2 linked regions of the Halorhodospira halophila SL1 genome follow. The protein of the gene in region 1 interacts with the protein of each later gene in a pairwise test. Links are inferred from orthologs where the notes say so. Each region holds a gene or a part of one and is shown in the gene's direction. Other genes may lie near its edges. The genes, in order: ligA and leuS.

What was found.
Region 2: the proteins of ligA (region 1) and leuS interact in binary tests that used the Escherichia coli proteins (3 or more experiments, as listed by UniProt). The link is inferred for Halorhodospira halophila SL1 from one-to-one orthologs.

The regions. Positions count from the first base shown.
Region 1 is NC_008789.1:2,054,538-2,057,768, reverse strand. Bases 74-2,992 are described here. They hold ligA (NAD-dependent DNA ligase LigA), read left to right. Parts: upstream 74-424; coding sequence 425-2,560; downstream 2,561-2,992. Other genes in these bases: HHAL_RS09485 (efflux RND transporter periplasmic adaptor subunit), read left to right, coding at 2,661-2,992; HHAL_RS12740 (cell division protein ZipA C-terminal FtsZ-binding domain-containing protein), read left to right, coding at 74-401. In the rest of the region: more of HHAL_RS12740, read left to right, coding at 1-73; more of HHAL_RS09485, read left to right, coding at 2,993-3,231. UniProt on the Escherichia coli protein: DNA ligase that catalyzes the formation of phosphodiester linkages between 5'-phosphoryl and 3'-hydroxyl groups in double-stranded DNA using NAD as a coenzyme and as the energy source for the reaction.
Region 2 is NC_008789.1:2,344,971-2,348,322, reverse strand. Bases 231-3,270 are described here. They hold leuS (leucine--tRNA ligase), read left to right. Parts: upstream 231-543; coding sequence 544-2,997; downstream 2,998-3,270. Other genes in these bases: HHAL_RS10830 (LPS-assembly lipoprotein LptE), read left to right, coding at 3,082-3,270; HHAL_RS10840 (zinc ribbon-containing protein), read right to left, coding at 231-346. Also shown: more of HHAL_RS10840, read right to left, coding at 1-230; more of HHAL_RS10830, read left to right, coding at 3,271-3,352.

The DNA.
Region 1 (3,231 bases):
AGCGTTTCCTGGGGCCGGCGATCGATCAGGCCCTGCGCCGGGTGCGCATGGTGCCGGGGGAGCACCGCATCTGGCACCGCCGCGGGCAGAGCGAGACTGGGCGCGTGACCCTGTTCAGTGCCGCGAGCATGGTCGAGCCGGGGTATCTGGACCCGGAGGAGACGCTGCCGACGCTGGAGACCCCGGGGCTCGTCTTCTTCATGCAACTCCCTCTGCCGGTGGATGGTGAGCAGGTGCTCGATGCCATGCTGGCCACGGCCTACCAGGTCTCGGTGGAGCTCGGCGGTGATCTTCTCGACAGCACCCGCTCCACCATGACCCAGCAGATCGCCGAGCACATGCGTGAGCAACTGCGCGAGCACCGGCGGCAGCTGCATATCGCCGTGCACAAGCGTTCGTAGACTCGACCCCGACTGGAGAGCCCGTGGCTGAACCCACCGCGACCCGCGAGCAGGCGCAGCAGCGCATGGCGCAGCTGCGCGGCGAGATCAGCGAGCACGACTACCACTACTACGTCCTCGATCGACCGACGATCTCGGATGCCGAGTACGACGCCCTGTTCCGGGAGCTCCAGCGCCTGGAGGCCGCCTACCCCGACCTGGTCAGCTCCGACTCGCCCACCCAGCGGGTCGCGGGTACGGCCCAGGAGGGGTTTGAGGCGGTTGTCCACGACACCCCCATGCTCTCCCTGGACAACGCCTTCGAGGCTGACGATCTGGTGGATTTCGACCGCCGTATCCGTGACCGGCTGGGCGTGGCCAGCGTCGTCTATACCGGTGAGCCGAAGCTCGACGGCATCTCGCTGAGCCTGACCTACCAGGATGGCGAGCTGGTGCGGGCCGGGACCCGTGGCGACGGTCACACCGGCGAGGACGTGACCGCCAATGTGCGGACACTGCGCAGCGTCCCCCTGCGCCTGCGTGGTGATGGCTACCCGGGGCGCCTGGAGGTCCGTGGCGAGGTGGTGATCCGCAAGGAGGACTTCGAACGGCTCAATCAGGCGCGCCTCGACGCCGGCGAACGGCCCTTCGCCAATCCTCGTAACGCCGCGGCCGGGTCCCTGCGCCAGCTCGACCCGCGCATCACGGCGCGGCGGCCGCTGACCCTGTTCACCTTCGGCGTCGGTGACCCGCTGGCCCTGGGGGTGGAGAGCCATTGGCAGGTGCTGGAGTGCCTGGCCGGCTGGGGGTTTCGCACCACCGCCCCGCTGGAGCACCTGGAGGGTGTGTCGGCCTGCCAGGCCTACCGGGATCGGCTCATCGAGGAGCGGGATGCGCTGCCCTTCGAGATCGACGGGGCCGTGTTCAAGGTCGACGACTTGGCCGTTCGCGAGCAGCTCGGCTTCACCGCCCGCGCGCCGCGCTGGGCGCTGGCCTTCAAGCTGCCGGCCCGCGAGGCGACCACCGTGGTCGAGGCGATCGTCCCCTCGGTGGGGCGCACCGGCAAGATCACCCCGCTGGCCCGCCTGCAGCCGGTCGAGGTGAGTGGGGTGACCGTCGCCCGGGCCAGCCTCCACAACGCCGACGAACTCGCGCGTATGGACGTGCGCGAGGGCGATACGGTGATGGTGCGCCGGGCCGGCGACGTGATCCCGCAGATCACCGACGTGGTGCTGGCGAAGCGGCCGGAGGGGGCGCAGCCGTGGCGCTTCGAGGAGCGGGTGCAGGCGTGCCCGGAGTGCGGGTCGGCGGTTCAGCGCATCGAGGGCGAGGCGGCCCACCGTTGCGTGGGCGGCCTCTACTGCCCGGCGCAGCGCGAGGGGGCCATCCTGCACTTCGCCTCGCGGCGGGCCCTGGATATCGACGGACTCGGCGAGAAGATCGTCGAGCAGCTGGTGGCCAAGGGGTTGGTGGTGGACCTGGCCGACCTGTTCCGGCTTGGCCACGCCCAGCTGGCCGGGCTCGAGCGCATGGGCGACAAGTCCGCCGACAACCTGCTCGCCGCCCTGGACCGGGCGCGGAGCACAACGCTGGCGCGTTTCCTCTACGCCCTGGGGATCCCCCATGTCGGCGAGGTGACCGCCCGCCGCCTGGCCGAGGCGGCCTACGGCCTGATGGTCGCGGTCCCCCGTGGCGATCGGGCGGCGCTGCGCGCGGCAGCCGGTCTGGATGCGCAAACGGCCATCACCAGCGAGGCGCTGCTGCGGGTCATGGCGGCGCCGGCCGACGATCTGGAGGCCATCGAAGACGTGGGGCCGGTGGTCGCCCGGGCCATCGCCGGCTTCTTCGCCGAGCCGCACAACCGGCAGGTGGTGGATCACCTCTGCGCCGCCGGGGTCCACTGGCCCGAGCCGGATCCGCCCGAGCAGGCCGAGTCGGTTTCGTCGCTGGCCGGGCGGGCCTTTGTGGTGACCGGCACCCTGGAGACCATGACCCGGGACGAGGCCAAGGCCGCTATCGAGGCGTGCGGCGGCCGGGTGACCGGCAGCGTCTCGCGCAAGACCGACTACCTGGTGGCCGGGGCCGATGCCGGCAGCAAACTGAACAAGGCCCGCGAACTCGGTGTCGAAGTCGTGAACGAATCCGGCCTGCGTGAACTCCTCGCTGGCGCCGGGGCCTGACCGTGACCGCAGCCGGTCTCGGCCCGTATCCACCCGGAGTGGCGGAGGGGGTTGGTATACTTTGCCGCAGCTCCAGACCAGGTAAGTCGACCGATATTCCATGCCCTCCAGACCGCGTACCCGCCTCCAGACCGTCCTCCTGTGGGTTGCCAGTGCCCTGATCCTCCTCGGGGCGGTGGCCCTGTTTCGTGCCGATCTCGGCACCGGCCCCACCGGCGAGGGGCGGGAGACCGCCGCCGTGGCCGTCGAGGTCGACGCCGTCGAGCGCCGCGATCTGGCGGATGTTCGTCGGTTCGACGGCAATCTCGAGGCTGCGGTGCGCTACGAGCTGGCCCCCAAGGTCACCGGCGAGCTGCGCAGCCTGGAGGTGCGCATCGGTGACACCCTCGAGCCCGGGGATCTGATCGCCCGGCTCGACGACCAAGAGGTGGCGCAGGAGGTGGCCGAGGCCGAGGCGGGGCTCGAGGTGGCCCGGGCGCAGCTTGCCGAGAGCCAGGCCGCCCTGGAGTCTGCTGAGCGGGATCTGAATCGCACCCGCGAGCTTCGCGAGCGCCAGATCGCCTCGGCGGCGGAACTGGAGGCCGCCGAGGCGCAAGTGGCCGCCGAGCGCAGCCGGGTGCAGCTGGCCCGGGCGCAGATTGCGCAGCAGCAGGCGACGCTGAGCGCCGCGC
Region 2 (3,352 bases), 290 kb from region 1 along the record:
TACTGGTGCGGTCGGCCACCGAGGAGAAGGCGTCCCACAGCCAGCTCTCCAGCATCTGCAGATCCATGCGCAGCCAGTCGCGCAGCGGCTGGTCATGGCTGCGGTCGGCCAGCCAGGCGCCGGCCTCTTCCAGGTCGCGCTGCAGCGCGCCACCCACTCGGTCGGCGTCAGCGCGAGTCAGCTCGCCGTCGGCGACCATGGCCCGCTTGATCTCTTCCAGGGCCTGGGCCAAACGCGGCCCTCCGTCTTCCGTCTCGGCGAGCCGCTCGCGCAGGCGGGTCAGCATGCGCTCGTAGCTGGTGGGCAGGTGTCCCTGCTGGTGTTCCTGGTTGGGATGGTGCGTCATGGCGGCCTCCGTGTCAGGTCGATGCAGTGGCGCGGGTTGGGTGCCTTCTACAAGGTACTAGCTCCACCATCCGATGTGCAGGGAGTGGGCGCGCTTGCGGAAGGGTGTGGTCGATCTGATCACCGCGCAACTAGAACCCCGGCACGTGGCTCCGTTATCCTGCACGGCTCACCTGCCCGGGAAAGCGACAGACACCGATGGACAACCAGTACCAACCGAAAGAGATCGAAGCCGAGGCCCAGGCCTACTGGGAGCAGCAGCAGACGTTCCAGGCCCGCGAGGATAGCGCTCGCCCGAAATACTACTGCCTGTCGATGTTCCCGTACCCCAGCGGGCGGCTGCACATGGGCCATGTGCGCAACTACACCATTGGCGACGTGGTCAGCCGCTACAAGCGCATGCAGGGCTACAACGTCCTCCAGCCCATGGGCTGGGACGCCTTCGGTCTGCCCGCCGAGAATGCCGCCATGGAGCGCGGGGTGCCGCCGGCGGCCTGGACCCGCGAGAACATCGGCGCCATGCGCGAGCAGCTCAAGGGCCTCGGCTTCGGGTACGACTGGTCCCGGGAGCTGGCCACCTGCGATCCCGAGTACTACCGCTGGGAGCAGTGGCTGTTCATCCGGCTCTACCGCAAGGGGCTGGTCTACCGCGATACCGCTGCGGTGAACTGGGATCCGGTGGACCAGACCGTGCTGGCCAACGAGCAGGTCATCGAGGGTCGGGGGTGGCGCTCGGGTGCTTTGGTGGAGCGGCGCGAGATCCCGCAGTGGTTCCTGCGCATCACCGATTACGCTGACGAGCTCCTCGAGGCGCTGGACGAGCTGGACGGGTGGCCGGAGCAGGTGCGCAACATGCAGCGCAACTGGATCGGCCGCTCCGAGGGCGTCGAGCTGAGCTTCGATCTCGCCGGTCGCGACGAGCAGCTGACCGTCTTCACGACGCGTCCGGATACCCTCTACGGGGTGACCTACATGGGCCTGGCGCCGGAGCATCCGATCAGCCTGGAGCTGGCGGAGCACCATCCGGCGATCGCCGAATTGGTCGAGGAGGCCCGCTCCGGCGGTACCGCCGAGGCCGATCTGGCCACGCGCGAGAAACGCGGCGCCGATACCGGGCTGGAGGCCATTCACCCGTTGACCGGCGAGCGCATCCCGGTGTGGGTCGCCAACTTCGTCCTCATGGAGTACGGCTCCGGCGCCGTCATGGCGGTGCCGGCCCACGACCAGCGCGACTGGGAGTTCGCCAGCACCTACGGTCTGCCCATTCGGCCTGTGGTGCACCCGGCTGACGGCACCGAGCTGGATATCGCCGCCGGCGCCTTCAGTGATTACGGGGTGCTGGCCGACTCCGGGCCGTTCAGCGGCATGCCCTCGGACCGCGCTTTCGCCGCCATCGCCGAGCGTCTCGAGGCCGAGGGCCGGGGGCAGCGCCGGGTGCAGTACCGCCTGCGGGACTGGGGTGTGTCGCGGCAACGCTACTGGGGCGCGCCGATCCCCATGATCCACTGCGCCGACTGCGGTCCGGTTCCGGTCCCTGACGACCAACTGCCGGTGACGCTGCCCGAGGACGTGGAGATCAGTGGCGGCGGCTCGCCGCTCAAGTCCATGCCGGCTTTCTACCAGACCGCCTGCCCGCAGTGTGGTGCGGACGCCGAGCGCGAGACCGACACCTTCGATACCTTCATGGAGTCCTCCTGGTACTTTGCCCGCTTCGCCTGCGCCGACCAGGACGGGGCCATGCTCGACGAGCGGGCGGACCACTGGACCCCGGTGGATCAGTACATCGGCGGGATCGAGCACGCCGTGTTGCACTTGCTCTATGCGCGCTTCTACCACAAGGTGCTGCGCGACGAGGGGCTGGTGAGCTCCGATGAGCCGTTCACTCGGCTGCTGACCCAGGGCATGGTGCTCAAGGACGGCACCAAGATGTCCAAGTCCAAGGGCAACACCGTCGATCCCCAGGAGCTGGTCGACCGCTTCGGTGCCGACACCGTGCGCTTGTTCACCATGTTCGCTGCGCCGCCGGATCAGTCCCTGGAGTGGTCGGACTCCGGGGTCGAGGGCGCCTACCGCTTCCTGCGCCGCCTGCACGGCCTGGTGCGCGATCACGTCGCCGCGGGGCCGGCGCCGGCGCTGGATCCGCAGGCGCTCAGCGACACCCAGCGCGATCTGCGGCGCAAGGTCCACGAGACCATCGCCAAGGCCTCCGATGACGTCGGCAAGCGCTTGACCTTCAACACCGCCATCGCCGCGGTGATGGAGCTGTGCAACGCCCTGGGCAAGGCCCAGGACGATAGCGCCGCCGGCCGGGCGGTGATGCAGGAGGGGCTTGAGGCCGCGGTGCTGATCCTGGCGCCGATCACCCCGCACCTGTGCCATCACCTGTGGTTCCAGCTCGGCCATACGGCCCCAGTGGTCGAGGCCCCGTGGCCGGAAGCGGACAAGCAGGCGCTGGTCCGCGACGAGGTGGAGCTGGTCGTCCAGGTCAACGGCAAGCTCCGCGGCCACGTCACGCTGCCCGCCGACGCCGATCAGCAGCAGGCCCAGGAGGCGGCATTGGCCGAGCACAACGTGCAGCGTTTCGTGGCCGACAAGGAGATCAAGAAGGTGGTCTTCGTCCCCGGCAAGCTCATCAACGTGGTGGCCAAGTAGCGGCTGTACCGCCGCCTGGGCCAGGGGGTGCGGATGCGATTAGCGTGGCCGAATCGGTGCCGAGGCCCAGCCGGGTTCCTTGGGGTGGCGGTACTGGCCCTGGCGCTCAGTGCCTGCGGCTGGCAGCTGCGCGGCGCCCCGGGCGGGATCTCCCTGGACGGACAGGTGATCCAGGTGGTTGATGAGGCGGGCAGCAGTGAGCTGCGCCGCGAGGTGCGCCGCGGCATCCAGGGGGCGGGTGGGCAGTACACCGAGGGCGCCGCCGATGCCGACTGGGTGCTGACCCTGCACGGGCGGGGCAGCAGCCGTGACACGGCCTCGGTCGGGGCGGACGGTGACGTCCAGGACTACCGCC